DNA from 2 places in the Methylosinus sp. is20ea genome. Region 1 is predicted to be linked to the other one. Evidence: riboswitches for the same ligand, from Rfam matches in the RefSeq annotation. Region 1 holds a riboswitch; the other holds the start of a gene.

Region 1 (15,779 bases):
TGTATTTGCAACGCGAACGTCGGAGCGGCGTAACGACGCGCTCCACGAGAGAATGGCTCGCAGAGGCTTCGTGTCCGTGAGCCGCCGATCGCCCACTGATGAAAATCGTCGAGGCGACGCCCACATAACGAACAAGCGAGGTCATTCGTTCATGAACGCCAACGTCAAATCCGTCGACAATCCGCATCGCGCCCGCAATTATGCGCCGCTTCCCGTCACGCTCACGCGCGGCGAAGGCGCCTTTCTCTTCGATGTGAATGGTCGCCGCTATGTCGATATGATGAGCGCCTATTCCGCGGTGAGCCACGGCCATGCGCATCCGCGCATTCTCAAAGTTCTGACCGAGCAGGCGCAACGTCTCGCCGTGCCCTCGCGCGCCTATTACGACGATCGTCTCGACGCTTTTCTCACGGAATTATGCGCGCTCACCGGCCTCGATGTCGCTCTGCCGATGAACACCGGCGCCGAGGCGGTGGAAACCGCGATCAAGGCGGCGCGCCGCTACGGACGCCGCGTGCGCGGCTTGAAGAATCCCGAGATCATCGTCGCCAAGGGCAATTTCCACGGCCGCACGACGACGATCGTCGGCTTCTCGTCGGAGCCGTCCTATCGCGACGATTTCGGTCCCTATGGCGGCGGCTTCCGCGCGGTTCCCTATGGCGATCTCGCTGCGACGGAAGCGGCGATCGGACCCGATACGGTCGCCATAATGGTCGAGCCCGTGCAAGGCGAGGCGGGCGTCATCGTGCCGCCGGTCGGCTGGCTCGCGGGCCTGCGTAAGCTCTGCGACGAGCGCGGCCTGCTGCTCATCGTCGACGAGGTGCAGGCGGGCCTCGGGCGCACCGGCGCCTGGTTCGCGTTCCAGCACGAGAACATCAAGCCGGATGGCGTCATGCTCGGCAAGGCGCTCGGCGGCGGCGTGCTGCCGGTCTCGGCCTTCGTCGGCACGCGCGCGCTGATGGATATGTTCACGCCCGGCTCGCATGGCTCCACTTTCGGCGGCAACACCCTCGCCGCTGCGGTCGCGCTCGAGGCGCTGCATGTGATGCGCGACGAGAAGCTGGTGGAGCGCAGCCGCACGCTCGGCGAGCATATGCTGCGCCGTTTGCGCAATATCGACAGTGTGGCGCTGCGCGACGTGCGCGGCAAGGGACTATGGGCCGGCGCCGAGATCGATCCGCGCTACGCCACAGGCCGCGAGGTCTGCGAGCGCCTCTGCGAGAAGGGCGTGCTCTCGACGGTGACGCATCACAGCGTCGTGCGCCTGTCGCCGCCGCTCGTCATCGCGCGCGAGGATCTCGATTGGGCGCTCGATCGCTTCGAGGAGACGCTCGCCGAATTCGTCGAGCGCGCGCGTCCCGCCAAGCGCGCTCTGGCGAGCTGATCGCCTGTCATCATTGCGGCGCCGAGACGGAGTAGACGTCTCGGCGCCGTCTTCGTGCGAGACACGAAGCGAAAGGACGCAGATGACGCAGCCGCATCCTATGTTCGAAGCCGCCCGCGCGCCGCACGACGAGACGCGTCAGCACATATTGATGTGCGCGCCGGACGATTTCGACGTGCGCTATGTCATCAATCCTTGGATGGAGCATCAGATCGGCCGCACGACGCATTCGCTCGCGCGCGATCAGTGGCAAAATCTGCGCGCGCTCGTCGCGCAGAGCGCGGAGGTCGAGCTGGTCCCGCCTGCCGCGGGCCTGCCCGATATGGTGTTCACCGCCAACGCCGGCTTCGTGCTCGGCGACATTGCGGTCGTCAGCCGCTTCCGCGCCGAAGAGCGGCGGCCGGAGGAGCCCTTGTTTCGCGCCTTCTTCGCGGCGCGAGGGTTCCAAATCGCGCCCTGGCCCGAGTCTATTCCCTTCGAAGGCGCGGGTGACGCGCTCATCGATCGCGGGGCGGATGTCGTCTGGTGCGGCCATGGCATGCGCTCGGCCGCGGAGGCGCCCGCGGCGCTGGAGAATATCATCGGGCGGCGCGTCATCGGCTTGCGGCTCGTCGATCCGCGCTTCTATCATCTCGATACTTGCTTCTGCCCGCTCGCCGGCGGCTGGCTGATGTATTATCCGCCTGCTTTCGACGCCGCCTCGCGCGCGGCGATCGAGAAAATCGTTCCGCTCGAGAAGCGTATAGAGATCGACGAAGCGGATGCGATGCGCTTTGCTTGCAACGCCGTCGATCTCACCGAGAGCGTGGCGATGAACGACGCTTCGCCGCAGTTGCAGAAGCGCCTGCGCGACGCCGGCTTTGCGCCGGTTCTCGCGCCGCTCTCGGAATTCATGAAGGCGGGCGGCGCCGCCAAATGCCTCACGCTGAAGCTTTCAGAACGCTAGAGCGCTTCCAGCCGAAGTGGACACCGGTTCGGCGTTGGAAACGCGTCAAAACAAAAGCCTAGAGTCTTTCCGTGTTTCAATGAAACACGGAAAGACTCTAGAGTGTTTTCGAGCGAAGTGGGAACCGGTTCGCGTGAAGAAAACACGACCGAACAAGGAGATCTAGAGTCATTCCGGTTCAATCTGAACCGGAGTGACTCCAGACGGCGACGCCTCGCCCTGCGGGATCGTCATCGTGAATGTCGCGCCGGCGCCGAGCTGCGAGCGCGCCTCTATACGCCAGCCGTGCCGCTCGCACATGGATTTGCACAGAGCGAGGCCGACGCCCGTTCCCGGATATTGCGTGAAGCTGTGGAGCCGCCGCAACGGCTCGAATATGGCCTCGGCGTATTTGGGCTCGAATCCTATGCCGTCATCGACGATCGAAATGCGCAGCTCCCGCCCCGCGCGCTTCACTGAAAAGCGAATGTCGGGCGCGCGGTCCGGCTTGCGATATTTGATCGCATTGGACAGGAGATTGGCGAGGCAGCGCTCGAACTGCGGCCTGTCCGCATTCACGATCACGCCCGGCGGAACGGCGACGACGACCTTCGCTCTTGTCTGCCGAAGCAGCTCGGAAAAGTCCGAGGCGACAGCCTCGATCTCCTCGCGCACGTCGAGCGGCTGCAGTCGCGGCGGCGTCGACACTTGCCGCGAATAGGCGAGCAGCCCGTCCACCAGCTCCCGCGCCCGCAGCGCCGAGCGGCGCACAACCTCGCTCGCATGTTCGGCCTCGCGCGGCTCATGCCTGGCGAGCGAGGCGGTCATGATCTCGGCGAAGGCGGCGATCTTGCGCAGCGGCTCCTGCAGATCATGCGAGGCGATATAGGCGAAGCGCGCCAGACGCTCATTGGCGAGCTGCAGCTCGTTCGCGCGCTCGACGAGCTGACGCTCGATCTCCTTGTGATGTGAAATGTCGAAGACGGTGACGGCGACGAACAGGCGTCCGTCATCGTCATGGATCGGCGCGAGGCCGACATGCACGGGAAATTCGGCGCCGCTCTTCTTGCGGCCGCGCAGGTCCGTGTCGACGCCGAGCAGAATGCGGCGCGGGGATTGATAGTATGTCTCGCGCAAATGGGCGTCGCGCGCGCGCGCATCCTCCGGCAGCAGCATGTCGACCGTGCGGCCGACGAGCTCTTCGGCCGAATAGCCGAACATGTCCTCGGTCGCCTGATTGACGTAGAGAATATGATCATCGCTCAAGAGAAATCGCGCCGCAAAGGCGGATTCGACGATCATCTTCAGCTGTTCGGGCGTCGCATGCATGAGCGCGGACATAAGGAGTGAGCCCTCGGCTCCCCTATATGGGCAAGCGCCTCACGCAGAGCGAGTGGGGTGCGGCTTTTGGCCGTCGATCAGCGCCTTCAACGCATCCAGATCGATCGGCTTGACGAGGTGGCGGTCGAATCCCGCCGCCTCGCAGAGACGGCGCACATCGTCGCCGCCGGCGCCGGTCGAGGCGAGCAAAAGAATGTCGCGGCCCTCCGGCAGCGCGCGCAGCTCGCGCGCGGTCTCATAGCCGTCCTTGCCGGGAAGGCCGAGATCGAGCAGAGCGACGTCCGGCTTGAAGCTCTGCGTCGCCTCGAGCGCGCGCAATCCGTCGCTCGCGACGCAGACCTCGTAATTCTCGAGGCGCAGCAGCTCGGCCATGGCCTCGCAGACGGCGGCGTCGTCGTCGACGATCAAAACCTTGCGCCGCGTCGTCTTCGCGTCCGGCGCGGCGGAGCGCGCGCCGTCCAGCACATCGCGGACCTTGCGCGCCAGACGATCGATCGAATAGGGCTTGACGATGAGCTCGACGCCCGGATCGAGCACGCCATTATGGACGACGGCGTTGGGCGTATAGCCGGTGGTGAAGAGAATCTTCAGATCGGGCCGCCGCTTCCATGCCTCCTCGGCGAGCTTGCGGCCATTGGTGTCGGGCATCACCACATCAGTGAAGAGCACTGAGATATTCGGGTTCACCTCGAGCTGGCGCAGCGCGGCGGCGGCGCTCTCGGCGGCGAGCACATTATAGCCGAGCTCCTCGAGCGTGTCGGCGGTGAGCTCGCGCACGCGCACATCGTCCTCGACGATGAGGATCGTCTCGCTCTTCTCGCTGCGCGGCGCGGAGCGCGTCTGGGTGACGGCGGCGGTCGCCACCATCGTCGAGCCGTGATGGCGGGGCAGATAGAGCTTGATCGTCGTGCCGAGCCCCTGCTCCGAATAGATGCGGACATGGCCGCCCGATTGCCGCACGAAGCCATAGACCTGGCTAAGGCCGAGCCCGGTGCCGCGTCCGGCGGGCTTGGTGGTGAAGAAAGGATCGAATGCGCGCGCGACAGTTTCGCGGTTCATGCCGGTTCCGGTGTCGGTGACGGCGATCAGCACATATTGGCCGGGCGGTATGCCGATCTCGCGCGCGGAATATTCTTCGTCGAGATAGGCGTTGCTCGTCTCTATCGTGAGCTTGCCGCCCTGGGGCATGGCGTCGCGCGCGTTGAGCGCGAGATTGAGGATCGTCGTCTCGAGCTGGCTCGGATCGGCGAAGGCGCGCCACAGGCCGCCGGCGAACACCGCTTCGAGGCGCACATCCTCGCCGAGCGTGCGGCGAAGCATCTCGGCCATGGACGAGACCATCTTATTGGGGTCGATCGGCTCGGGCGCGAGCGGCTGGCGCCGCGAGAAGGCGAGCAGGCGATGCGTCAGCGTCGCCGCATGCTCGGCGCCTTCGAGCGCGCCGTCGAGATAGCGCAGCGTCTCCGCCGGATCGGTCGCGAGCCGCCGCTTGGCGAGATTGACGCTGCCGATGACGACGGCGAGCATATTGTTGAAATCATGCGCGAGGCCGCCGGTCAGCTGGCCGATCGCCTCCATTTTCTGCGATTGCCGCAATTGCTCGGCGAGCTGCTCGCGCTGCGCCGCTTCGGTGGAAAGCGCCGCATTGACGTCGCGCAGCTCCGATTGCGCGGCGGCGATCTCGTCGAGCCGGCTGCGCAGCAGGCCGATCGTCGCCGCGCCGATGAGAATGGTAATGGAGATGGCGAGCGCCGCGCCCGCGCGCAGCAGCGAGCCGTTCTTCTCCACGATGCGCGATTGCGCGTCGATCCTCTGCTGCTGATGCGCGGATTTGGCGTCGAGGCCGGAGCGCAGGCGCTCCATGCTCTCCTTGCCGGCGCCCTCACGCAATATGGCCACGGCGTCGTCATGCTTTCCCGCGGCCTGCAGCTCCACCGTATGGCGCAACTCGGCGAGCTTGGCAGTCGCCAGCGCGCGCAACGCCTCCAGCGTGTTGCGTCCTTCGCCGGGCTCGGTCGCGCTGGTCAGGACGTCGAAATCCGCGTCGACCCGCTTCGTCGCGGCGTCGAGCGGGGCGAGATAGGCCAGGTCATTGGTCAGCAGATAGCCACGTTGCGCCGATTCCGCCCCCTGGAGGTGATCGAGGATGCGGTGCTGGATCTGCCTTTCGCCGATGAGCTGTCGCACGTCGCGATAATCGGTCGCCTGCTTGCCGACGAAAGCGAAGGCGGCGAACAGCGACGCCGCCAGAACGGCGAAGCCCGCGTAGAGAAACGAAGACGTGTCGATGAATTTGCTGCGCATGAACATCCTCTCGGCGCAATAGCGGAGTCATCCGCTCGGCGCGAGCGGCCTGTTCTCGTTCGGCTCGAAATGCGTCTGGAGCCGCCGGGGGCTGGTCGCGCCTCGGCGAAATTCCCAAATCTCGCGGTTGGCCTGCGGCCGGATCGCCGCTAGCCTGCCCGCCCTACGGGCTCCTCTTCTCTCCTCATGGCCATGCACCTGTCGCACCTTTTTCATCCGGCGGTTTCGGCATGGTTCGCCGATCATTTCCGCAACGCGACGCCGGCGCAAGCGGAAGCTTGGCCGCAGATCAAATCCGGCTGCAATATACTGATCGCAGCTCCCACCGGCTCCGGCAAGACGCTCGCCGCCTTTCTCGCGGCGATCGACGATCTCATCCGCCAGGGTCTCGCCGGGACGCTGCGGGACGAGACGCGAATCGTCTATGTGTCTCCGCTCAAAGCGCTTTCCAACGATGTGAGCCGCAATCTCGAGGCCCCGCTCGCCGGCGTGCGCGAAAAGCTACGACTTTCCGACCTGCCCGATGTCGACATTCGCGTGCTGGTGCGCACCGGCGACACGCCCACCGCCGAGCGCGCGCGAATGCGCAAGCGCCCGCCGCATATTCTCGTGACCACGCCCGAATCGCTCTATGTGCTGCTCGGCTCCGAATCGGGCCGCAAGGCGCTCTCGACGACGCGCGCGATCATCGTGGACGAGATCCACGCCGTCGCGCCCAATAAGCGCGGGGCGCATCTTTCGCTCTCGCTGGAGCGGCTCGCGGCGCTCTGCGGCGACGGATTGCAGCGCATCGGCCTCTCCGCCACGCAGAACCCGATCGCTTCTGTGGCGCATTTCCTCGTCGGCGCGGGCTCGAACGCCGCGCCGGCGCGCGAGCCGGCAATCGTCGATTCCGGCCATCACCGCGCCCGCGATCTCGCCATAGAGGTTCCCGGCGCGCCGCTCGAAGCGGTGATGTCGGCGGAGGTCTGGCGCCAAGTCTATGACCGGCTCGCCGAGCTGATCGCCGAGCATCGCACGACTCTGGTCTTCGTGAACACACGCCGCTTGGCCGAGCGCATCGCCCGCGAATTGTCGGATCGCCTCGGCGAGGCGGCCGTCACCTCGCATCACGGCAGCATGGCGAAGGAGCATCGCCTGCTCGCCGAGCAAAGGCTGAAACGCGGCGAGTTGAAAGCCCTGGTCGCGACCGCCTCGCTGGAGCTCGGCATCGATATTGGCGATGTGACGCTCGTCTGCCAGATCGCCTCGCCGCGCTCCATAGCGAGCTTTCTGCAGCGCGTCGGGCGGTCCGGCCATGTCGTCGGCGGCCTGCCCAAGGGGCGGCTGTTTCCCTTGTCGCGCGACGATCTCGTCGAATGCGCGGCGCTGCTCGACAGCGTGCGGCGCGGCGAATTGGACCGGCTCACCATTCCGCATCGCCCGCTCGATGTGCTCGCCCAACAGATCGTCGCCGAGGTCGCGGCGCAGGAATGGGGCGAGGCCGAGCTCTATGAGCGTTTCAAGCGCGCCTGGCCCTATCGCGCATTGGAGCGCGCCGAGTTCGACGATGTGGTGAAGATGCTCGCCGAGGGCTATGCGACGCGGCGCGGACGGCGCGGCGCGCTGCTGCATCACGATGCGGTGAATCACATTCTGCGCGAGCGGCGCGGCGCGCGCATGACGGCGCTCACCTCCGGCGGCGCCATCCCCGAGACCGCCGATTATCAAGTGCTGCTGGAGCCGGAGAATCACATCGTCGGCACGGTGCATGAGGATTTCGCCGTCGAGAGCATGGCGGGCGATATTTTCCAGCTCGGCAACGCCTCCTATCGCGTGCAACGCGTCGAGCGCGGGACCTTGCGCGTCGAGGATGCGCAGGGTCAGCCGCCGACCATTCCCTTCTGGCTCGGCGAGGCGCCGGCGCGCGCCGATGAGCTGTCCTTCTCCGTCTCGCGTCTGCGCGGCGAGATCGCCGAGCGGCTGCGCAGGGACTCGGGCGGCGGCGAGGCGCAGCGCTGGCTGATGGAAGAGGTGGGCGTCGCGCCGCCCGCCGCGGAGCAACTGGTCGAATATCTTTCCGGCGCGCTCGGCGCCTTCGGCGGCGTGCTGCCGACACAGGACACTCTGGTGCTGGAGCGATTCTTCGACGAGGCCGGCGGCATGCAGCTCGTCGTGCATTCGCCCTTCGGCGGGCGCATCAATCGCGCCTTTGGCCTCGCGCTGCGCAAACGCTTCTGCCGCAAGTTCAACTTCGAGCTACAGGCGGCGGCCACCGAGGACAATATCCTGCTCTCGCTCACCACGGCGCATAGTTTCGAGCTCGCCGAGGTCGCGCATTATCTTCATTCCAACAGCGTGCGCGGCGTGCTGGTGCAGGCGATGCTCACCGCGCCCATGTTCATGACGCGCTGGCGCTGGACGGCAGGAATCTCGCTCGCCCTGCCGCGCTTCCAGGGCGGCAGGAAGACGCCGCCGCAATTTCTGCGCATGCAGGCGGAGGATCTGGTCGCCGCAGTGTTTCCCGATCAGATCGCCTGCGCCGAAAATCTCGCCGGCGAGCGCGAGGTTCCCGACCATCCGCTGACCAATCAGACCATATGGGACTGCCTGCACGAGGCGATGGACATAGACGGGCTCGAGCGCCTGCTGCGGCGGATGGAGTCGGGAGAGGTGCTCGTCGTCGCCTGCGATCTGACCCAGCCGTCCCCGCTGGCGCTGGAGGTGCTCTCCGCGCGGCCTTACGCCTTCCTCGACGACGCGCCGCTCGAGGAGCGCCGCGCGCAGGCGGTGATGGCGCGCCGCTGGCAGGACCCGCAGAGCGCCTCCGATCTCGGCCGGCTGGACGAGGAGGCGATCGAGCGCGTGAAGTCGGAAGCCTGGCCCGAGCCCATCGACCCGGAGGAGTTGCATGACGCTCTGCTCTGGATCGGTTGCGTCACAGAGGCGGAGGTCGCCGCCGCGCCGGACTGGGCCGGCTGGCTCGAGGCGCTGGCGAAGCAAAAGCGCGCGACGCGTTTCGAGACCGGCCAGGCGGCGTTCTGGGTCGCGGCGGAGCGGCTGACGCAATTTCATGCCCTCTGGCCCAAGGCGCGGCTGGCGCCGAAGATTTCGCCGCCCGAGGGCGAAGCGCCGGCGCTATGGTCCGCCGAGCAGGCGCTGATCGAGATTTTGCGCGGCCGGCTCGAGGGGCTGGGTCCGGTCACGCAGACGGGGCTCGCCGCAGCGCTCGGCTTCGAGCCCGCGAGCCTTGCGACCGCGCTCGTCGCGCTGGAGGCGGAAGGCACGATCATGCGCGGGCGCTTCCTGCCCGGGGCCAATGACGAGCAATGGTGCGACCGCCGCCTGCTGGCGCGCATCCACCACTATACGATCAAGCGTCTGCGCGCCGAGATCGAGCCGGTGGCGGCGCGCGACTTCCTGCGCTTTCTCTTCGATTGGCAGCATGTCGCCGAGGACGCCCGGCTGAAAGGGCCGGAGGCGCTGCCCGCCGCTCTCTCCGGCCTCGAGGGATATGAAGCGCCGGCAGGCGCCTGGGAGACGGAAATTCTCCCCGCCCGACTCTCCGATTACGAAACAGGCTATCTCGACTCGCTCTGCCTCTCCGGCCGCATCGCCTGGGCGCGGCTGACTCCGCCCGCCGCCGCCAAGGGCGCCCGCGCCGTCTCGCCGATCAAAAGCTCGCCGGTCGCCCTTTTGGAGCGGCGACGGCTCGGCGATTGGACCGCTATCGCCACGCCCACCGAGCCGCCGGCGCTGAGCGGCCGCGCGCAATTGGCGCTCGAAACGCTGCGCGCTGAGGGGGCGCTGTTCTTCGAGGAACTGGTCGACGCCTCGCGCCTGCTGCGCTCGGAGCTGGAGACGGCGCTGGGCGAGCTGGCCGCGCTCGGCCTCGTCACTTCGGATAGTTTCGGCGGGCTGCGCGCGCTGCTCGTGCCCTCCGAGAAGCGCAAGCCTTTCGACGGCGCGCGGCGGCGCGGCAAGGTGCTCGCCTTCGGCATGGAGAGCGCCGGCCGCTGGTCGCTGATCCGCCGCGCCTATGCGGCGCCGGGCTCGCAAGCGCGTCACGCTTGCGTAGAGCACATCGCGCAGGCGCTGCTGCGCCGCTACGGCGTCGTCTTCTGGCGGCTGCTGGCGCGCGAAGGCGGCTGGCTGCCGCCCTGGCGCGATCTCCTGCGCGTCTATCGACGGCTCGAGGCGCGCGGCGAAATTCGCGGCGGGCGTTTCGTCGCCGGCTTTTCCGGCGAGCAATATGCGCTGCCGGACGCCGTCGGCCTGCTGCGCGAGATTCGCCGCCGGCCGGCCGACGGGCAATATGTGTCGCTGTCGGCGGCCGATCCGCTCAATCTCATCGGCGTGCTGACTCCGGGCGGCAAGCTCGCCGCGCTCACCGGCAATCGCCTGCTGTTTCGCGATGGATTGCCGATCGCCGCGCTCGCGGGCGGCAAAATCGAGTTTTTGGCCAATGTCGACGAAGCGACGCGATGGGAGGCGGAAAAGCGCCTCATCCGCTCGGCGGCGCGGGGGCAGCTCGCCGATCTGGCGTGACTCAGCCGGCCTTCTCGCCGTAGCGCAGCACCTGCACTTTCTCGAGCGTGACCAGCCCGCTGGTCATCATCGCATCGAGAATGGGGAGAAAGGCGTCGATCTTCTCCTGCGCGTCGACGATCTCTACGACGAGCGGCAGATCGTTGGAGAGGCGCAGGATCTTCGTCGTGTGCAATCGGCTGTTGTGGCCGAAGCCCATGGGGCCGCGCAGCACGGTCGCGCCGGCCAGATGCAGCTCGCGGGCTTTCAGCACGATCGCCTCATGGAGCAAGCGTCCGTCGAATTTGGCGTTCTCGCCGGTGAAAATTCGAAGCAGCGTCGCGTCTCGAGGCAGTTGCATGTCACGCTCCTTTCAGCGCGTTGAGATGAGCGGCGGCGATATGTCCGAGCCAGACGGCGAATAGGCAGAGCCCGAGCGAAAGGCCGATATTGGCCAGCGCCGCGAAAGCCTCGCCGCTGCGCATGAGATTGAGCGTCTGCAGGCCGAAGGAGGAGAAGGTCGTATAGCCGCCGCAAAGGCCGATCATGACGAATTGCCGCGTCTCGGAATCGATGAAGAGCCGGCCGTCCTCCGGCGCAGTGAGGGTGGCGAAAAAGCCGATCGCGAAACAGCCGGAGGCGTTCACCATCAGCGTGCCCCAGGGGAAGGTCTCGCCGAAACATCGGGCGACGACTCCCGAGAGCCAATAGCGCGCGACGCCGCCGATCGCGCTGCCGATCATGATGAGAACATAGATCATCGCTGGCCTATTTGCGGGTGGGAGCTTCGCGCGAGGCCGTCTGCGGCCTAGCGCGTCATGAGCCTTATTGGGGCGTCTCTTTGCTCGCTTCCTCGAGATGCTCCAACGCTTCCTTCGCCTGCCTGGTCGCGGCTTCGGCGTGGTTCGCCTGCCCCTCCTCTATCGCCGCCTTTATATGGACGATCGCCTCGGCCATGTGAGGATTGGGCTTGAACTTCTGAAGCCCTTCGGCTTTCTCGAGCGCGAGATCGGCGTGATAGGAGAGCAGGCCGGCGTCATGGAGCTTGCCGCCCTGAGTGATCGCCTCGTTGACGTGATAGATCGCCTGCTGCAGCCGGTCGTCGGCATGAGCGAGATTCGCCCCGACGAGCGCGGCCAGGCCGAGGCTCGCGGCGAGCCCCCATTTGCGTATGTCCATTTCATTCCTCCTTTTTCGACCGAAGCCTTCTCGGTCGGCGCTTTTGGATTCGATTTCTCGTTATCGGCCGCGCTTTGTCCGTCGTGGCCGATCGATGCGGTCACTCGAATCTCGTTTGGTGGGCCGTGACCGCTCGGTCGAGGGCTCGCGTCGGCGGGCGACGAAGATCGATCGAAAGCGCGGCCGCGGCGACGCGCGCGCTTTCGTCGAAACGGATGTGTGCAACGAGAAAAACCGCGGACTGCATCATGGCCGGCTCCTGCCGAGCGAATAAATCGCTCTTTCCGACGATCGGTCGATCATCGGACTTCAGCAGGAGTTATCAGCCTTTGCGGCGGTTGGAGGGGGACCCCATCCCCCGGTCGCGCGCCCTGAAGCGGCGACCTATGCGCGATTCGTAGCTAAGCGATGAGACAGCGTCAAGGAGGCGATGGGAGTGGAGATGGAGTGCAGGCCAGGGCTCGGCTCGGGGGAACAAGAAAAACGCTGGAAAAGACGCTTTTACCTCCTCCCTCGAGGGCTTCGAGGGAGGAGGGTCGGACGGCGAAGCCATCCAGGGTGGGGTTTCAACGAGAAAGACTCGGCGGAATCGCTCCCTTGGGCGCTCGACCTCCTCCTCGAGGGGGAGGCGCAAACGCCTCATCCGCCGCGCTGATCTCGCTCATCCGATCACCCGGACTTTTGGTCCACGGCGCTGGGCTCTCAGCGGTCGCCCCTCAGATAGAACAGGCGCGAGCCGAAGCGGGCGACGATTGGATCGCCGCCGCAAAGGGATTCCGGCGGCTCGCCCCGCGCCGCGCGACGATCCGAGCGGCGTCCCTCGCGCGCGAAGGACAGCACCACGCCCGGCTCGCGCAAGGCCCCGCCCGTGGCGGCCCGGCCCCGGTGGGCGTCGACATAATGGCCGAGCAATGCGGCCTCGAAGGCCGCCTCGCGCTCGGCGGCGTGTGGACGAGCGACGAGACCGGCCTCGGGATGCGCGGTGAGCAGCAGCCGGAGCACGATCAGCAGATCGGCCGCCCGCGCCGTCACGCCGAGATCGAGGAAGCCGCGCAGATCGGCGACGATCATCGCGCGCACGGCGCAGAGGCCGCGATGGCCATTGAGCAGATAGCTCTCGAGGAGCGCGTCATGCTCGGGAGAGGGGATGGAGCCCAGCACCAGCTCGTTGGAAGCCAGGCCCGCCTGGGCCGCGCATTGCGACACGGTAATCATGAGGAGCTCCTTACGCGTTACGCAAACTCGTTACAGTTCGATCGACGAGGCGATCAGCCGACGGCGAACGCCGGGCTGTCGGCGAATGGATGAAGGGATCGGCAAAGCGGATCGGCAAAAACCGGAACCCGAAAGAAACGCCTCAAATTTATCGATTGATTGCGGAGATAAAATTGATCGATCGAGGTCATATGCGCCTAATCTCCCTGGTCGGCCGGCTCACAGCAGGCCGCGCTGGTCCGTCAATACTTGTTGTCGGCCGAATCCAAAATTAGGACATGTACTTATGCGCCGCGCGAGGGCGCCAGCCTATGATTAAAATCATTATATTTCAATGCATTGTGACGGAGGCCGGACGACGATTCCGTGACGGATTTCTGCAGTCTCTCGCGAAAGAATAGAAAACTCTACTCGTTTTCTGGCCTGAAATACTATAAATCTATTCAAATTCTATCCATTTTCGGTCGCCGCACGGCTCCGGCGACGCTAGAGCGCCATCCGATCCAATCGGACCGGATGGCGCTCTCGCCTTCTTTCGTTGGAGCGAATTCTGATCGATCGAACGGTCCCGTTCGATCGGAAAGCGCTCTGTGCGTCTCGCCTCTCAGCGACGGGACGCGGACGCGCCCCATATCTCCCAGGCGGCATAGGCGACGAGCGCGCCGCCGACCAGCAGATGGACGAGAAGCGCCCGCGTGTCCGGCCAGAAGCCGAGAATCCAGGGCGAGACCAGCAGCCAGACGCCGACGATGAAATATTCGGGCGTCTCGCTGTCGTCGATCTCGGCGAAGGCGACGGCCGAGAGCAGCAGGAGAATGGCCGCAGAGAAGCTCGTCGCCAGCGTCGCCATCCAGCTCGTGTAATGGAGAATCCAGGGTGCGAGCAGCAGGATTGCGGCGATGGCGAGGCTGCCCCAATCGGGTGTGTGTGTGATGCGCTGAATCGACATGATGCGCCCTCCCGCTCGCCCCAGCCTCTGAACGATGAGCGGCGGATATGGCGTCGGCGGCTCCGCCTTCAAGCGCTCGCTCAGACGGGGCTGCCGAGATCGGCGATGACGGCGCCGAGGAAGCGCGCCGCCTCGCCGCCAGTGACGACGCGATGATCGAAAGTGAGGCTCAGCGGCAACATGCGCCGCGCCACGGGCCGGCCGTCGTCATCGGCGACGATCGCGCGGCGAATGCGGCCGGCGCCGAGAATGGCGACCGTCGGCGGCAGCACGATGGGCGCGGCGTAGCGCCCCGCGATCATGCCGAAATTGGAGAGGGTGATGGTCGCGCCGCGCAACTCCTCCGGCGGAATGCGGCGCGCGTCAATATCGGCGCGCATCTTGTTCAGCCCGGCGCGCAGATCCGCCGGATCGCGCTCCGCGACATTGCGCAGCACGGGCACGAACAGTCCGCCCTCGGCCGAGTCGACGGCGATGCCGAGATCGATCTTGGCGAGCACGCGCCGCGCCAGCGCATGGGATTCGAACCAGGCGTTGAGCCCCGGCTCGACGCGGCATCCGGCGACGAGCGCGCGCACGAGGCGCAGCGTCGTATCCGTTTCTTGCGGCCAAGCGTCTATGTCGGCGTCGTCGACGACGGTCGCCGCGGCGACCTCGGCCTGAGCCAGCGCCATATTCTGCGCCATGGCGCGACGAAAGCCGCGGAGCGGCTCGGCGGGCGCGGCCTCCGACAATATGCGCGCCACGCGCTGCACATCGCCTGAGGTGATGACGCCATCGGCGCCGGATGGCGTCACCATTGTGAGATCGACATCGAGCCGTCGCGCCAGCGCGCGCACCGCTGGCGTCGCGCGAAGGCCGGCGCCATTGCGCCCGAGCGGCGCTGCGCCTTCCTGCAGCACGCGGCCGCTCGTCTCCATGGCGCCGACGACGGTTCCTTTGTCCTCTTTCGCAATTTCCGCCTCCGCCTCGCCGGCGAAAGCGATGAGCGGACCGCCGATGCGGATGATCTCGCCGGCCTGCGCAAACAGCTTCTCGATACGGCCCGCTTGTGGCGAAGGGATTTCGACGACCGCCTTGGCGGTCTCGACGGAGACGAGCGGCTGGTCGACAGCGACCTCCTCGCCGGGCGCGACATGCCATTGCACCAACTCGGCCTCTTGCAGTCCTTCGCCGAGATCGGGAAGCTTGAAGACGCTCATGCCGCCTCCATCGTCTTGCGCACGGCGTCGGCGATGCGCGCGACGCTCGGCAGATATTGTCCCTCGAGCCGCGCCAACGGCATGACCACGTCATAGCCGGTGACGCGCCGCACGGGCGCCAGCAGCGTATAGAGCCCGCGCTCGGCGAGGATCGCCGCGATCTCGGCGCCGAAGCCGGCGGTGCGCGCGGCCTCCTGCACGATGACGCAACGGCCGGTCTTTTCCACCGAGCGCAGTATGGTCTCCGCATCGAGCGGCTTCAGCGTCGCGACGTCTATGACCTCGCAATCGACGCCCTCATTGCCGAGACTCTCGGCGGCCGCGAGCGCTTCGTGCAGCATGCCGCCCCAGGCGACGAGCGTGACGTCGCGCCCCTCGCGCGAGACGAAGCATGTGTCGAGCGGCAGGCTCTCGCCGTCGTCGATCACCTCTTGCTTGAACAGGCGATAGAGCCGCGTCGGCTCGAGGAAGACGACCGGATCTGGATCGCGAATGGCGGCGAGCAGCAGGCCATAGGCGCGCGAAGGCGAAGACGGAATGACGACGCGAAGGCCCGGCGTATGCGCGAACATCGCCTCGGGGCTTTCCGAGTGATGCTCGGGCGCATGAATGCCAGCGCCATTGGGCGCGCGCAGCACCATGGGGCAGGTGAGCCTGCCGCGCGTGCGATTGCGCAGGCGCGAGGCGTGATTGATGAGCTGATCCATCGCCGGATAGATGAAGCCGCTGAATTGAATCTCCATCACCGGCTTCAGCCCCATCGCCGCCATGCCG
Region 2 (15,779 bases), 1.6 Mb from region 1:
GCCATTGGGCAGCGGCTTGAAACGCTCCGGCTCCTCGCCGCCTTCGCCCGTGTTCGACTTGCCGCCGATGCGATTCATCGCAATGGCGAGCGTCGTATGCGCCTCGCGCGAGATGGAGCCGAAGGACATGGCGCCGGTGGAGAAGCGCTTGACGATCTCGATCGCCGGCTCGACCTCGTCGAGCGGCACGGACGCGCGTCCATCCTCCTCCGCCGTCTTGACGCGGAACAGGCCGCGCAGATTGAGCAGCTTCTCGTCCTGCTCGTTCAAATGCTGCGCGAAGGCGCGATATTTATCCTGCGCATTGGCGCGCACGGCATGCTGCAGCAGCGACACCGTATGCGGCGTCCAGCTATGCGCCTCGCCGCGAATGCGGAAAGCGTAATCGCCGCCGACGTCCAGCGCATCGCGATAGATGGCCACATCGCCGAAAGCGTCCTTGTGACGGCGCACAGTCTCGGCCGCGATCTCGTCGAGGCCGACGCCCTCGACGCGCGTCGTCGTGCCGCGGAAGAATTCGTCGATGAAGCTCTGCGCGAGGCCAACGGCGTCGAAGATCTGCCCGCCGCAATAGGATTGATAGGTCGAGATGCCCATTTTCGACATGACCTTCAAAAGGCCCTTGTCGACCGCCTTGATGAAGCGCTTGATCGCCGTCGGCCCATCGACGTCGGACGGGAATTCCTCGGTCGAAGCCTCCAGCGTCTCGAAGGCGAGATAGGGGTTGATCGCCTCGGCGCCATAGCCGGCGAGCAGCGCGAAATGATGCACCTCGCGCGCTTCGCCCGTCTCGACGACGAGGCCCACCGAAGTGCGCAGGCCGCGGCGGATGAGATGATGATGCACGGCCGCCGTGGCCAGCAGCGCCGGAATCGGAATGCGATCCGGCCCCACCATGCGGTCGGAGAGGATGATGATGTTATAGCCGCCGTTCACCGCCTTTTCGGCGCGCTCGCCGAGCCGGTTCAGCGCCTCGCGCAGACCCGCGGCGCCGGTCGCGGCGTCATAGGTGATGTCCAGCGTCTTGGTGTCGAAGCTGTCCTCTATATGGCCGATGCAGCGGATCTTCTCGAGATCCTCATTGGTGAGGATGGGCTGGCGCACCTCGAGCCGCTTGCGCTTCGCCGAACCCTCGTGATCGAGAATATTCGGGCGTGGGCCGATGAAGGAGACGAGGCTCATCACCAACTCCTCGCGGATCGGATCGATCGGCGGATTGGTGACTTGCGCGAAGTTCTGCTTGAAATAGGTGTAGATCAGCTTCGGCTTGTCGGAGAGCGCCGAGATCGGCGTATCCGTGCCCATGGAGCCGACCGCCTCCTGACCGGTGACGGCCATGGGAAAGAGCAGCAGATCGAGCTCCTCCTGCGAATAGCCGAAGGCCTGCTGGCGATTGAGCAATGACACATCGGCGCGCGAGGCGCGAGGCTCGACGGGCTTCAGATCCTCGAGCACGATCTGCGTGCGCTCGAGCCATTGCTTGTAGGGATGCGAGGAGGCGAGCTCCTTCTTGATCTCGTCGTCGGAGACGATGCGTCCCTGCTCGAGATCGACGAGCAGCATCTTGCCCGGCTGCAGGCGCCACTTCTGCACGATCTTGTCCTGCGGGATCGGCAGCACGCCCATCTCGGACGCCATCACGACGAGCCCGTCCTCGGTCACGAGATAGCGCGCCGGACGCAGGCCGTTGCGATCCAGTGTCGCGCCGATCTGGCGGCCGTCGGTGAAGGCCATGGCGGCGGGACCGTCCCAGGGCTCCATCAGCGCGGCGTGATATTCGTAGAAGGCCTTGCGTTCGGCGTCCATCAGCGGATTGCCGGACCAGGCCTCCGGAATCAGCATCATCACCGCATGGGCGAGCGGATAGCCGCCCTGCACGAGAAATTCGAGCGCATTGTCGAAACAGGCGGTGTCGGACTGCCCCTCATAGGAGATCGGCCACAGCTTCTCGATGTCATTGCCGAACAGCGGCGAGGCGACCGACGCCTGCCGCGCCGCCATCCAGTTGAGATTGCCGCGCAGCGTGTTGATCTCGCCATTATGCGCGACAAAGCGATAAGGATGCGCGAGTCGCCAGGACGGAAAGGTGTTGGTGGCGAAGCGCTGATGCACGAGCGCGATGGCGCTGATGAAGCGCGGGTCTTTCAGATCGAGGAAATATTCCCCGAGCTGCGAGACCAGCACCATGCCCTTGTAGACGATGGTCTGCGACGACACCGAAACGGAATAATGCTCGCGAGCCGCCGGCCCCCGCGCGTAAATCTCGTTGGAGGCGGTCTTGCGCGCGAGATAGAGGCGGCGCTCGAAATCGACATCGCCGGTCACAGAGGGGCCGCGGCCGAAGAAGACCTGCCCATGCACCGGCTCGACCGCCTTCACCGCCTCGCCGAGATCGCTCGAATCGACGGGCGTATCGCGCCAGCCGAGCACGACGAGGTCCTGGCTCGCGGCGGCCGCCTCGATGAATTCCTTCGCCTTGGCGCGCTCCGCCTCGTCGCGCGAGAGGAAGAACTGGCCGATGGCGTAATGGCCGGCCTCCGGCAGCGCAAAACCGAGCTTGGCGCATTCGTCCGCGAAGAACTGGTGCGGAATCTGAACGAGAATGCCGCAGCCGTCGCCGAGCTTGGGGTCCGCGCCCACGGCGCCACGATGATCGAGATTGAGCAGGATCTGCAGACCCATCTCGACGATCTCATGGCTCTTGGCGTTATGCAGATTGGCGACGAAGCCGACGCCGCAGGAATCATGCTCTTTGGACGGATCGTAGAGGCCCTGAGCCTGCGGCAGGAGGGGGTCTCTGGCGTCGATCGCGGTCATGGCGGCGTCTCCCGGGCGAGTCCGGAGGCGGCTCGGCCCGATCGCCGCGCCCGCGTCCCCGTCCCCTATCGTCGAATTCTTCGATTTGCTCCGCAACGCGTGAAGGCGTCATCGGAGGAGAATGGTCAGCAAGGCTGACATATCAGCGGGAAATATTGTTGCCAGATTTACGCGCAGCACACAAGCAATCTGCCGCCACAAAACCGAAATCCCGGCGCATTCCACCTGCCGAGCGCGCCGCCTGCGTCCAAAGCTCGCCGCAATGGTCGCGGAAGCTCCGCTGTCGAGACGGGGCCCGACGATCAATGAAGATGTGGAGCGGTTCATGACGCTATCGAGACTGCGGCCGAAGGTCTTGCTCGCCCTTGCGAGCCTCGCGCCGATCGTGGCCGCGACGCCGGCTGCGGCGGATTTCTTCTTTCGCCCCTTCGGCTACGCCTTCCACCAGCCGGTTCCCGAGCCCGCGCCGAATGTCTCGCCGCGGGCCATCGCCGGAATTCTGGAAGAAGAGGGTTTTCGCCTCATCGGCGCGCTCGGCCGCCGCGGCGATCAAGTGGTGGCGACCGGCGTCGATCGCCGCGGGCGCTATCGGCGCTTCCTCATCGATCCCTATGAGGGCGAGATTCTGAAGTCCTGGCGCGTCGGGCCGGAGATCGTCCACGAAGCGCCGGGCGTCGGCGCGCCCTATGCCGCGCCGAAAGTGGGAGCGACAGAAGACCCTCTCGTCGTGCCGGGCCTCGGCGCCGAGCCGGCTCCGCTGGCGCGGCAGCCGTCAGCCGTGGCCCGACGAACGGAAGCGCCGGTCCGCGACCACGCAGCGGCGCCCGAAACGGTCGCGCGGCCGCACGCCGAACGCGCGCGACCCTCGCATGCAACGAAGCCGCCGGAGCGGCCTCCGACCACGCAGCGCGCCCCGCGCGCTTCGGACAAGCCGGCCTCGCTGCCTCTCGCGCCTGCGGTCAGTCCATCGCCGGCGCCAGCCGCGGGGCCGCCCGCATCGGACAAGCCGCCGACTCAGCCCGTCGCAGCGGCCCAGAAGCCCGCCGAGCCCACAATTCCGCCCCCCGCGCCGGACGCCGCGGCGTCGGGGCCACAGCAGGGCGCCGCTCGGAATTCAGGCGCCGCCGCTGCGACGCCCTCCGGCCCAGCAGATGCGGTCTCGACGGAGCCGTCGAAGGCTCCGCCAGCGAGCGAAACGGGCCAAAAGTCGACACCCGGCGGCTGAATAAAAAAAGGGGCGTCCCGAGGACGCCCTTTTTTGAACAATAGGCGCAGCCTATCGCGTCAGGCTACGCAGATCCCATCCTTTCAACCGGCTCATAAACGATCTGGTCTCCTCCCGGAATTAGGACTTCTTACGCAGAATGCCGAGAAAATAGCCATTGTGCCAGTCACTGTCCTGGTTCGACGGCAAACCGAGATTGGCGGGATGAACGCGACTGTCAGTCGAAAAAATCTCGATGCTGTAGAGAATTTCACATTGAGCGTGGGAGATTGCCTCGAATGTCCCCTCGCTCACGAATTCCCAATTCCAGTCGTCGACGATGAAAGCGAACTCGTCGTCGAGCGCCGGCAGCGCGTACAAGAGACCATCATATTGATCCTGCTTTTCGTGCGGGCCGTCGAACAGGTAGATATTGTGCTTTCCCACAGATCGATAATCGACATCTCGAAAATCGGACGTCAGCACGGAAACACGGTTCTTGCCGATGAACTTGCCGACATTCGTGAAGAACTGATCTGAAGGCCCATCGAACAAAGACCAATTATCGATCGCCGTGGCCTTGATCTTATTGCCATAGAGTGCAGAAACGAGCGTGGATCCTGCGCATGAGCCGACTTCCAGATATCTCGCATCGGGAGCTTCCGCCAATCGATTTATGAGATATCTATATTTCCTCCCGCTCATTCCCGCCATCGAGAGAACCTCGGGAGCGAGTTTCCCATAGTCGAGCTTTGCTTGTTCGAATGCGAGCCTCAGATGTTTCGCGAGATCCGTGGTGGGTTCCCCGGTGAACTGATATTGCTCGATAGTCATAAGTATCAATCCCAAGCGTCAGTAAGTCGAACGGCGCGGGGACCGTTTGCCCGTTTCGTGACGCAGAGTCAAGCCAGCGCTCGCGATCGAATATCGAAAAAAGCGCCGCCCAGCGGCTGAACGAAAAAAGAGGCGTCCCCGCGGGGACGCCTCGATTTTTTCGAAGGCTGCGAGCCGGCGCCGGTCAGGCGGCCTTGGCGTCGATCGTCTGCGCCGGAGCGCCGCCGCCGATCTCGATGCGGCGCGGCTTCTGCGCCTCGGGAATCTGGCGGACCAGATCGACATGCAACAGGCCGTTGGCGAGGCTCGCTCCCGTCACGACGACGTGATCGGCGAGCTGGAAGCGCCGCTCGAAGGCGCGGGCCGCAATGCCTTGATGCAGGATCTCGCGCTTGACGCCGGTCTCGGGCGCAGTCTCCTTGGCGCCCTTGATGGTCAGCGTGTTCTCGCGCGTTTCGATCGACAGATCTTCTCGCCCGAAGCCGGCCACCGCCAGGGTCACGCGATAGTCGTTCTCGCCCGTGCGCTCGATATTATAAGGAGGATAGGCGGGTGCCGCCTCCGGGCCCGCGCCCTGATCCAGCAGGGAAAACAGGCGATCGAAGCCGACGGTCGAGCGATAGAGCGGGGAAAGATCGAAGGGACGCATGTCATTGTCCTCCTAGAAGCGACATGTGGAGCGCGATCGGGATCGTCGTCCCCGCTCGCGCCGGGGATGAAGCGCGTCCGCTACGGCCCGCGCTGAAATTCATGTGGGAACGCGTTTCGCGCCCTGCAAGAGGCGCCGGAAACGGCCCGGTGTCGCAATTTTGTGACGGCGGCCGAGTTTTTCGCCGCGAGCGTGACGATTTCATTGACGCGGGAAATTTCGCGGCTCTAGGGTCGCGCATGGCGAAGCCCCGTTCATACGGCCCCTCGGCGAGACGCGCGTTCGTCTCGACTCTGGCGCTTTGCCTTTTCGCGTTGCAGGCGCTGTTCGCGGCCTCCGTCGCCCGATCTCACACGACGCCGGCAAACGCAGAACTCGGCGGCTTTTCCGCCTCCGCCTATTGCGAGCCGCACAGAGACGGCGGCGCGCCGCCCGCCGATCGCGGCCACGCGCCCTGCTGCATCCTCTGCGTCGGCGGACGCGACGCGCCGCCGCTCGCCGCGCCGGAGGCCGAGGAGCAAGCTTTCGCGACTCCGGTCTTCTCGATCGTCCCGCTCGCCTTTGGCTCGGCGGCGCCGGCGGAACACGAGCCAATCGGCTGGGCGAGCTCCTGGTCGTCGCGCGCCCCTCCCCTCGCCTGATCCGCCCCTCGCCCGATCCGCGCCGCATCCCGCGGCCCCCTTCGACATGAGGAAAGACAGACCGGACGCCGCTCTCGGCGCCCGGCGGACGCCTCGACGGATGGCGCCATGTTCGACAGCAAATTGCCCGACAGCAAATTGCCCGACGGCAAATTGTCCGACAGCAAATTCACACTGCGCGACCTGTTCGCGCGCACGCAGCGCGAGCTGACGCGGCTGCTCGCGCGGCGCGTCGGCCCCGATCACGCCCCGGACATCGTCCAGGAGGCGTTTTTACGCGTCGTGCATCGCAATATGACGGAGGAGATCGCCGATCCTTCCGCCTATCTGCGCCGCACGGCCGTCAATCTGGCGATGGATTTTTCGCGCCGTCGCCGGCTGGAGACGAAGATTTTCATCGCCGACGCCGACGCCTGCGACGCTCCCTCCGAGGAGGCGACGGCGGAGCAGAGGCTCGACGCCGACCGGCGCGCGCGCCTGCTCGCCGAAGCGATCGAGACGCTGCCGCCAAAATGCCGGGAGGTCTTCGTCCTGCGCATGCACGAGGACGTCCCGCAGGACGAGATCGCGCGGCGGCTGGGCATTTCCCGCAATATGGTGGACCGGCATTTGCGCATCGCCATTCGTCGCTGCCGAAACGCGGTCCAATAAAAATTCGCAGAGGCGCATCCCTTTTCGCGCCCTCGTTCGTCTGTAGGAGTGAGGAGTGAGTTTCGACCTATGACCGGCGGCCCGAACGACGACCGTGAGAGCGACGAATCGAGCGACGCCCCGGACGACGCCCAGGACGCGGCTGCTCGGGACGCGGCCGCCCAGGACGCCGCCACGGAGGACGCCGCCGTCGCCTGGTGGGTGAGGCGCGACGGCGCGCGGTTGTCCGCCGCCGAGAGCGCCGCTTTCGAGGCCTGGCTCGCCGATCCCGCCAACGCCGCGGCCTTCGAGGAAATCTGCGCGCTGTTGGGCGACGTGCGGGCGCTGAAGCCGCGCCGCGCCGCCGCCCCGGCGCAGGCGCGAAGACGACTCCGATGGGCCGTCGCGGCGGCGCTGGCCGCCTCCCTCGCGGCGCTCGCGAGCTTCGACCATCTGCGCCTCCTCTGGAGCTCCGACTTCCGCACCGCCACGGGCGAGACGCGCATCGTCGGCCTGTCGGACGGATCGAAGGTCCAGCTCGGCGCCAAATCGGCGATCGCGGTGCGTTACGCCGCCGGCAGGCGCGCGCTGACGCTGCTCGAAGGCGAGGCCTTTTTCGAGGTCGCGCCGGACGCCGCGCGGCCTTTCGTCGTGACGGCGGCGGGCGGCGCGGTGACGGCGCTCGGCACTTCCTTCGACATCGCGCTCGAAGACGGCGGCGCGCGCGTGACCGTCGCCGAGCACAAAGTCTCCATCGCGAGCCGCGGCGAGAAGACGCTGCTCGAAGAAGGACGCCAATGCGACTTCGGACCGGCGACGCCGACGAGCGCGCCCGTTCCCGTCGCCGTGCAGGACGAGACCGCCTGGCGGCGCGGCAAGCTCATCTTCGTCGATCGTCCGCTCGGCGAGGTCGTCGACATTCTCGCGCGCTATCACCGCGCCTTCGTGCTCGTGCCGAACACCGCCGTCCGCAAGCTGCGCGTCACTGGCGTCTTCGACGCGGCCGATCCGATCGGCGCCTTGCGCGCGATCGAAGCCTCGCTCGATCTCGATGCGATTCACATCGGCGATTATCTCGTGGTGCTGCGCGGATGAGGCGGAACGTCGCATCCTGCGCTCGAATTTTTTCGCGCGACGGACGTGCGAGTTTGCGCGCTCCATTCGTCAGAGTTCACAGAGGGACTGTTTCGTCCCGGCTGAGAACTCGGAGAGCGGCGGATGAAGCGGCGATTTTTTTGTCTCGAGAATAAGAACATGGGCGCGACAGCGATAGCGACGGCTCTGAGCGCTCTCGTCCTCGGCCAGGACGCGCCGGCCATAGCGCATGTCGCAATGCCGGAGACGGAACTCGCCGCCGCCGTGCGCAGCTATGAGATTCCAGCGGGCTCCATCGCTCTGGCGCTCAATCGCCTCGCCGACGCCACTGGCGCGCAGCTCGTCTACAAATCGCGGCTGACGCGCGATCTCACGACGCGCGGACTCTCCGGCGCCTTCACGCTGGAAGACGCGCTCGATCGCCTGCTCGCGGGAACCGGCATCGGCTATCGCTTGGCGCGCGATGGACGCAGCGTCGCCATCGTGCTCGCGCAGAACGAGACTGTGCGCAATGACGCCGGCGCCGTTCCTTTGCCGCCGATCGACATAGCAGCCGAGCGCGAGCGCGCGCTGCGCGCCGCCGCGAGGCGCGCGGACGGACCCTTCACGCCGATCGGCGCAACGGAAATCAGCGGCGAAGCGCTCGACGCTCAGCGTCCCAACGCCAGCGACACGTCACAGCTTCTCTATGCGGCGCCGGGCGTCGATCTCTATGAGGCGGGCGGCGTGTCGCGACTGCCCGCGCTGCATGGCCTCGCCGACGACCGCATCAAGATTCTGCTGGGCGGCGTCGAGATCACCTCGGCCTGCGCCAATCACATGAATCCGCCGCTCTCCTATATCGATCCGAACAATGTCGGAAAGATCGAGGTGCTCTCCGGCGTGACGCCTGTGAGCAAAGGCGGCGATTCCATCGCGGGCACGATATCGGTGGAGCCCAAGCCGCCGATCTTCGCCAATCCGCGCGTCGCCTCCGCGCCCGGCCTCGTCCCGTCCATCGCGCCGGGCGTCATCGCCTCCGGCTCCGTCTCGGGCTTCTTCCGCAGCACCAACAGCGGCTTCGGAGTTTCGGGAACGGCGAATGTCGCCACCGAGCATTTCAGCCTGCTCTACAATAGCGGCTACACGCGCGGCTCCGACTATCACTCCGGCGACAATGGCCCCAAGGTTCTCTCCACCGGCTTCATCTCCGAAAATCATTCGGCGACTCTCGCCTATCAGAACGACGGACATCTCTTCACGCTGAGAGGCGGATATCAGAACATTCCCTATCAGGGCTTCGTCAATCAGCGCATGGATATGACCGCCAATCGCGCCTATTCCGTCGACGCCGGCTATAAGGGCGCGTTCGAATGGGGAAGGCTCGAGGCGCGCGCCTTCTGGCAGCATACCGCGCATGAGATGGGCTTTCTCTACGACAAGCAGCCCTCCGATATGCCGATGAATACGTCGGGAACGGATTATGGCTATTCGCTGAAGGCGGAGATTCCGCTCGACCCCTCCAATCTTCTGCGCGTCGGCAATGAGTTCCACGGCAATCATCTGAACGACTGGTGGCCGCCGATCCCCGGCAGCATGATGATGGGACCCGCCACCTATTGGAACATCAACGGCGGCCAGCGCGACCGCGTCGGCACATTCGCGGAATGGGAGGCCAAGTGGTCGCCGCAATGGACGACACTGCTCGGCGTGCGCAACGACACCGTCTGGACGAACACCGGAAACGCCGCCGCCTATGACCCGCGCGTCTCGATCCCGATGGGCATGATGAGCATGGCCAATCCGGACGCTGCCGCCGCCAATCGGTTCAACGCCCGCGGCCATGCGCGCACCGACGTCAATTTCGACATGACGGCGCTCGTGCGCTATCAGGCCGACGAGACGAGCTCCTACGAGCTCGGCTATTCGCGCAAGACGCGCTCGCCCAATCTCTACGAGCGCTACGCCTTCGGCGTCGGCGGCATGGCCAGCAGCATGATCGGCTGGTTCGGCGACGCCAATGGCTATGTCGGCAATCCCGATCTGAAGCCCGAGGTCGCGCATACGGTGAGCTTCACGGCGGCGTGGCGCGACCCGGTCGATCATGACTGGGAAGCGAAGGCGACGCCCTATTTCAGCTATGTCGAGAACTTCATCGACGCCGATCGCATCGGCGGATTCACCGACAAGAATGGAAGCTGGTTCCCCATTCTGCAGTTCCGCAATCACAAGGCGGAGCTCTATGGCTTCGACCTCTCCGGCCGCGGCAAGCTCTATGAGGCGCCGGACGTCGGCCGCTTCACGCTCTCGGGCGTCATCGGCTATGTCTATGGCGAGAATCTCGATCGCGGCGACGGGCTCTATCACATCATGCCGCTCAATGCGCGCTTCGCGCTCGAGCACAAGCTCGGCGGCTGGAGCAGCGCCGTCGAGCTGCAGCTCGTCGACAGCAAGACGCATGTAAACACGGCGCGCAATGAATTGAAGACGCCGTCCTATGGCCTCGTCAATCTGCGCACGAGCTATGAATGGGACGCGTTCCGCATCGATCTCGGCGTCACCAATGTCGCCGATGTGCGCTACGACTCGCCGCTCGGCGGCTTCTATTTCGCCAACTACATGAAGACGAGCATACCCGGCGCCGTGCCCGGACAGGGCCGCTCCTATTACGCCGGCCTGACCATCAAGTTCTGACCCCTCGCCTTTTGCGCGGTCGGGCGAGTCGTGCGATAGACCGGACGAGAGGCGCGATGCGTCTCTCGTCCCGGACGCAGCAGGACCGCCCGACATGCCGCTCACCGAACCCCAGCTCATCGGAACGCCGAACAATCCCGTGCCGCCCAATGCGTCGGTCTTCGCCATTCGCACGGCGGACGGACGCATGTTGCGCGCCGCGAGCTTTTCGCCGCCACGCGGGGCGATCGGCACAGTGGCGCTGTTTCAGGGCCGGGCCGAGTTCATCGAGAAATATTTCGAGACGATCGACGATCTGCTGGCGCGCGATTTTCACGTGGTGACGCTGGATTGGCGCGGACAGGGCGGCTCGGAGCGCGACCTCGCCGATCCGCGCAAGGGCCATGTCGACGATTTCGCGCTCTATCAACGCGATCTCGACGCTTTCATCACCGATGTGCTAGCGCTGAACTGCCCCTCGCCCTGGCATGCGCTGGCTCATTCCATGGGCGGCGCCATTCTGCTCGACCGCGCCCATTCGGCGCGCTCGCCCTTCGATCGGGTGATCGTCGCCGCGCCGATGATCGATTTCGAAGGCCTGCGCTTTCCGATCGGCGCGCGCGCCATCGCCGACACGCTCGACATGTTCGGGTTCGGCGCGATGTATGTGCCGGGCGGCGGCCCGAAATCGCTCGAGGAGCTGCCCTTCGAGAACAATCGGCTGACCTCCGACCTCGCGCGCTTCGCCCGCAACGCCGATGTGGTGCGCGCCGCGCCGCATCTGGCGATCGGCGATCCGACAGTCGGCTGGGCCAACGCCGCCTTCCGCCTGATGAAGCAATTCGCCACGCCCGAATACGCCCGTTCCGTGCGCACGCCGGTGATGGCCTTTCTCTGCGGGCGCGACCGCATCGTGTCCTCGCGCGCGATCGAGCGCTTCGCGCAGCGCCTTCCGGTCGCCAGCCTCATAGAGGTTCCCGGCGCGCGTCACGAATTGCTGATGGAGCGCGGCGAATTGCGCGAGCAGTTCTGGGCGGCCTTCGACGCTTTCGTCCCCGGCGAGACGGTGGATCGCGCCTAGCGCTCTTATAGGAGCGAGCCTGAAGGCTCGCGGTCCATGGGCGCGCTTGGACCGCGAGCCTTCAGGCTCGCTTCTCGAGACACGTCAGCTCATCCGACGCGAGGCGCTAGGGCATGTTCCCGAAAAGTGCGAAGCGGTTTCGGATCACTCGAAGGCGGTCTGGAAGCGCACGATCGCCCGCGCCACTGGCCGCGTCGGCAGATAGCAAAAGGAGTTTGTGGCGATCTTCGCCTCTTTGCAATGCTCGTGCTCGGCGTTCCACTCATAGCCGAGCCGCTCCATGCAGCCGACGATCTGATCGTGCAGCACCCTGCTGTTCTTGTGCCGCTCTTCGGGCAGCTTGGTCTCGCTGTCGAGCTCGCAATCGGTCACGTCGATCTTCAGCCCGGCGAAATAGCGCCCGCTGCTGCTGCTCGTCACGAAGACGAGCTCTGTGGCGACGATGAAGGCGAGGCCGATCGCGAAGGCGACGCGCGCTTTGAACTTGCTGTCGAAATAATCGACCCCGATGAAGGACAAAGCGCCCAGAGCGAAAAGGCCGCCGCCGAGCACCAGCGTCAGCGGAGCCACAAAGGCGGCAATGTCCTCGTTCATCGGCACGTCTCCCGTCTGTTCCCGACAGGGCGCCGCCTTCCCCTCAGTCTCGAGGTAAAATGGAGCAAAAGCTCCAATCGGCAAGCGCCCCGCGGGCGAAGAGAGAACTTAGCCGCGCCGTCGCGGCCGGGCTATTCGAATCTCAGCTGGAATGCAGTGATGGTGCGGTCGAAGCCGCTCTCCGGCAGATAGCAATAGGGATTGGTGGCGACCGGCGCGTCCTTGCAGTTGCGATGCGTCGGCGACCATTCATAGCCGGCCTCCTGCATGCAGCCGAGTATGTGCTTGTGAATGATGTGGGCGTCGCCGCCGAGACGCGCCTCCGGATGCGCCGACTCGCCCTCGAGCTCGCAAATGGAGGTCTGCACCTGCTGCGCCTTGAAGAAGGAGACGCTGCTGCCGGCGAGCACGACCTCCAGCGCCGCGATGATGAAGCCGCCGACGGCGAGCGCCGCGATCGCCTGAATGCGCGACCGCAGAAATTTGATGTCGATGAAGTAGAGGCCGCCGACCGCGATCAGCCCGCATCCGATGACGAGAGCAAAGGGGGTGATGAAAACCGAGAGATCTTGATTCATAGCCATTCCTCCTGCGTTACGAGCGCGAACGCCCTTATTCGATGATCTCGCGATCATCGGTTCAGCAGGAGTCATCAGCCTCTTCGGCGGTTATAGGGGGCACCCCATCCCCTGGCGCGACGGCTCTTGCCCCCGCGACCTTATGTAGCGATTTCGATACAGAAAGGCGGCGGCGACGTCAATGCGACGGAAGACCGCCGGAGCGCTCCGAACTCGGGTCAACGAGCAGCCATCTTTCAATCGTCGTGGCCGCGCTTGTCGCGGCCACGACATGAGCGGAATATCGGCTCCTTCTCCCCCGCGTGTCGCAATGTCTCGGCGTGGATCATCTGCGACAAGCGCAGGCATGACGCGATTGTGTAGGAATTGTTAACCTGGATTCGGAGTCCTGGAAGACGGCCAGACGACTTCACTTCGCCTCGGCGAAGCCCAGCGGCTTGGCGCCGTTCCGCGCCGGAACCGGCTCGCCGCGTGTGGCGGCGGCGATGGTCACGCCCGATTCGCCGCCGGCCGCCGCGGCGATGGCCTCGGGCGTGTCGGAGAGAAAGGCGGCGAGATCGTCGGCTCCGCGCGCCGCGACCTCGGCGAGCGCTTTGTCGTCGAGAAGCGTCCACGGATCGCCGGCGCCCCGCACGGCGATTTCGTCGGTCAGACGGCGGGCGCGTCTGCCATTGTGGTCGAAGACGTCGAAGACATAGGCGAAGCGCGCCGTTCCCTCGGCGCCCGCATAGGCGGTGAGATAGAAGCGCAATCGATAGGCGGACTCCGACTCCCCGGCGGAAGCGATGTCGCGGCTCTCGGCGGCGCGGACGAAGACCGGGCGGAAACGAGCGAGCGCCTCTTCGGGCGCGCCTTCGAGACTGGTGAGCGCCACTGGCGCGCCGCGCGGGCTGACGCCGGGACGTGGCGCCGGACGCTGCCGCTGCGCGAGCTGCTCGGGCCGCGGATGGCCGATCTCCACCGCCGTATCGACGCAGCCGGCGAGCGTGACGGCGCCGAAGGCCGCGCAGAAAGGCGCGCGAAAACGGCGGGCGGAGCGTTTCAGGTCGCGCATCGTCTCCGATTCCCTCCGCCGTATGATGAATGAATTGCTAACAATGATCGACGCAGTGGTCCAGCCCCCGCATTTCCTATCCGCAATTCCCTGCGTCTCCTTTCGCGCCGTGTTTTCGCCTCACTCGCGCCATCGACCGCATCGACGATCAAGCTCACGTTAACCTTACCGACATTCGATGCGCCTCAGCAGGGCGCGCAAAGCTTTCGTCAAGGTTGACGGAACCTTCGTTTAACCCCTGCACGGATAGGACTGGCGACAGTAGAGCCGTCGTCAGAGGAGTTTCGAGGACATGGCATTCGTTTCCGCCGCGCGCGCCCTGCGCTTCGCCGTCGCCCTGCTGGCGGCGGTCTCGCTCACCGCCTGCGCCAAGAACGCCGAGGATGAAAACGCCGCGCTCGCCGGCGCCAATGGCCGCGGCGGCTATGCGGCGCCCGGAAGCCCTCAGGATTTCGTCGTCAATGTCGGCGACCGCGTCTATTTCGAGACCGATTCGAGCGAGCTGACGCCGACGGCGCAGGCCACCCTCGACAAGCAGGTCGATTGGCTGCAGCGCTATGGACGCTATTCCTTCACCGTCGAAGGCCACGCCGACGAACGCGGCACGCGCGAATATAATTTCGCGCTCGGGGCCCGTCGCGCCGAAGTGGTGAAGAATTATCTCGCCTCGCGCGGGCTCGCGGCGCCGCGCATCCGCACGATCAGCTATGGCAAGGAGCGGCCGGTCGCCGTCTGCGATGACATTTCCTGCTGGTCGCAGAACCGCCGCGCCGTGACGGTGCTCTCGGGCGGAAATTCCTGACGCGAAAATGCGCCGGGGCAAGCCCCCGGCGCTTGCATCCTCGGCCGCGATGCGGCATGAGAGCCCCGACGGCGCGCCGTCACCGCAGGAGTGTAGCTCAATCGGCTAGAGCACCGGTCTCCAAAACCGGGGGTTGGGGGTTCGAGTCCCTCCACTCCTGCCAGATTCAAAAATCACACAATAAAATCAGTCGCTTCCGTCCTGTGGGACAGCATCCGTCCCATTCGGTGGGACAGTTTGTTCCCCTGCCGTTTCCCCGATCAGCCTTACGACGCCCGATGCGACGCGCTTGCTTTTCGCCCACCAACGTAAGGTCTCGAGGCCTGCCCTAACGTCATCCAGTCGTCGAGCGTTCCGGCGCCGCCGGACGGTGATCCGCGCAACCTCGACCATGTCGAATGGACCAAGAGCCCCGCCCGTGAATCACCGGCGGGGCTTTTTCGGCGGGGCTTTTTCTGCATTAACGAAATTTGATCGATTGATTTAGGTGGCCAGCAACCGTTCGTTGCTATGGGACCGGCGCGCCAATGATTGGCGTCGAACGAGGTATCGACATGTCGGTCGATCCAGACCTCGCGCGCCTCGTCGCGCGAACAATCGAGAACACCGATCGGCTTCTCGAGGACGAAAAAGCCTCCTGGGACGTCGCCGTGAAGGGCGTCGAGAAGGTTATTGCCGACCTCGTCACTCGCTACCCACAGCACAGCGACTGGATCGAGAAGCAATTTGCAGAGTGGCGGCGCAAGCATGGTCATTGACGCGCGCTTCTTCGCAGGCTGCAACTTTTTCGTTGCGATCTCCCCTGAACCCTGGTCCGATCGGTGAAAATACGGAATCGGCGCCGGGTGGAGGCACATGATTCGAAAAAATCCCACGGAATCGTCGAAGCAGTCGGCGGTCGCCGAATTCGATCGCGTATCGACCATGTTGAGCCTGATCGACTATCTGATTGTCGAGGCCAAGCAATCAGATCCAATGGTCGAATATTTCTTGCAAATGGCGAGATTATCACTGCTGGAAGAGGAACAGGCCCGCGCCGACGTCGAAGGCCGCAATTGACGGTGACGTCGCCTCGACGCATCCCGCGCAACGCGAAGGGACCAGCTGGCGCTTTCCGGCGAGCGACGACGCCGAGCCATCGATCTGAA

Evidence for each region. Region 1 has a riboswitch for fluoride ahead of smbP (small metal-binding protein SmbP). Riboswitches for the same ligand answer to the same signal wherever they lie in the genome.
Region 2: linked by a shared signal. The riboswitch ahead of AC6IY7_RS16990 (hypothetical protein) and the one ahead of smbP (small metal-binding protein SmbP) in region 1 are both predicted to bind fluoride.

The regions. Positions count from the first base shown of each region.
Region 1 covers NZ_AP046088.1:2,071,021-2,086,799, forward strand. The annotation lists gene rocD (ornithine--oxo-acid transaminase) at 152-1,384, shown strand; gene AC6IY7_RS09470 (dimethylarginine dimethylaminohydrolase family protein) at 1,467-2,330, shown strand; gene AC6IY7_RS09475 (sensor histidine kinase) at 2,499-3,650, opposite strand; gene AC6IY7_RS09480 (response regulator) at 3,690-5,954, opposite strand; gene AC6IY7_RS09485 (DEAD/DEAH box helicase) at 6,141-10,481, shown strand; gene AC6IY7_RS09490 (DUF190 domain-containing protein) at 10,483-10,821, opposite strand; gene crcB (fluoride efflux transporter CrcB) at 10,823-11,221, opposite strand; gene smbP (small metal-binding protein SmbP) at 11,286-11,639, opposite strand; fluoride riboswitch at 11,946-12,007, opposite strand; gene AC6IY7_RS09505 (hypothetical protein) at 12,342-12,854, opposite strand; gene AC6IY7_RS09510 (SPW repeat protein) at 13,459-13,803, opposite strand; gene AC6IY7_RS09515 (dihydrolipoamide acetyltransferase family protein) at 13,884-15,005, opposite strand; gene AC6IY7_RS09520 (alpha-ketoacid dehydrogenase subunit beta) at 15,002-15,779, opposite strand, start outside.
Region 2 covers NZ_AP046088.1:3,640,416-3,656,194, reverse strand. The annotation lists gene gltB (glutamate synthase large subunit) at 1-2,817, opposite strand, end outside; gene AC6IY7_RS17035 (hypothetical protein) at 3,143-4,042, shown strand; gene AC6IY7_RS17030 (hypothetical protein) at 4,163-4,855, opposite strand; gene AC6IY7_RS17025 (Hsp20 family protein) at 5,040-5,504, opposite strand; gene AC6IY7_RS17020 (hypothetical protein) at 5,744-6,145, shown strand; gene AC6IY7_RS17015 (RNA polymerase sigma factor) at 6,254-6,796, shown strand; gene AC6IY7_RS17010 (FecR family protein) at 6,866-7,870, shown strand; gene AC6IY7_RS17005 (TonB-dependent receptor) at 8,030-10,543, shown strand; gene AC6IY7_RS17000 (alpha/beta fold hydrolase) at 10,638-11,603, shown strand; gene AC6IY7_RS16995 (hypothetical protein) at 11,748-12,197, opposite strand; gene AC6IY7_RS16990 (hypothetical protein) at 12,329-12,775, opposite strand; fluoride riboswitch at 12,834-12,896, opposite strand; gene AC6IY7_RS16985 (hypothetical protein) at 13,185-13,829, opposite strand; gene pal (peptidoglycan-associated lipoprotein Pal) at 14,122-14,631, shown strand; tRNA gene AC6IY7_RS16975 (tRNA-Trp) at 14,718-14,794, shown strand; gene AC6IY7_RS16970 (hypothetical protein) at 15,159-15,389, shown strand; gene AC6IY7_RS16965 (hypothetical protein) at 15,556-15,690, shown strand.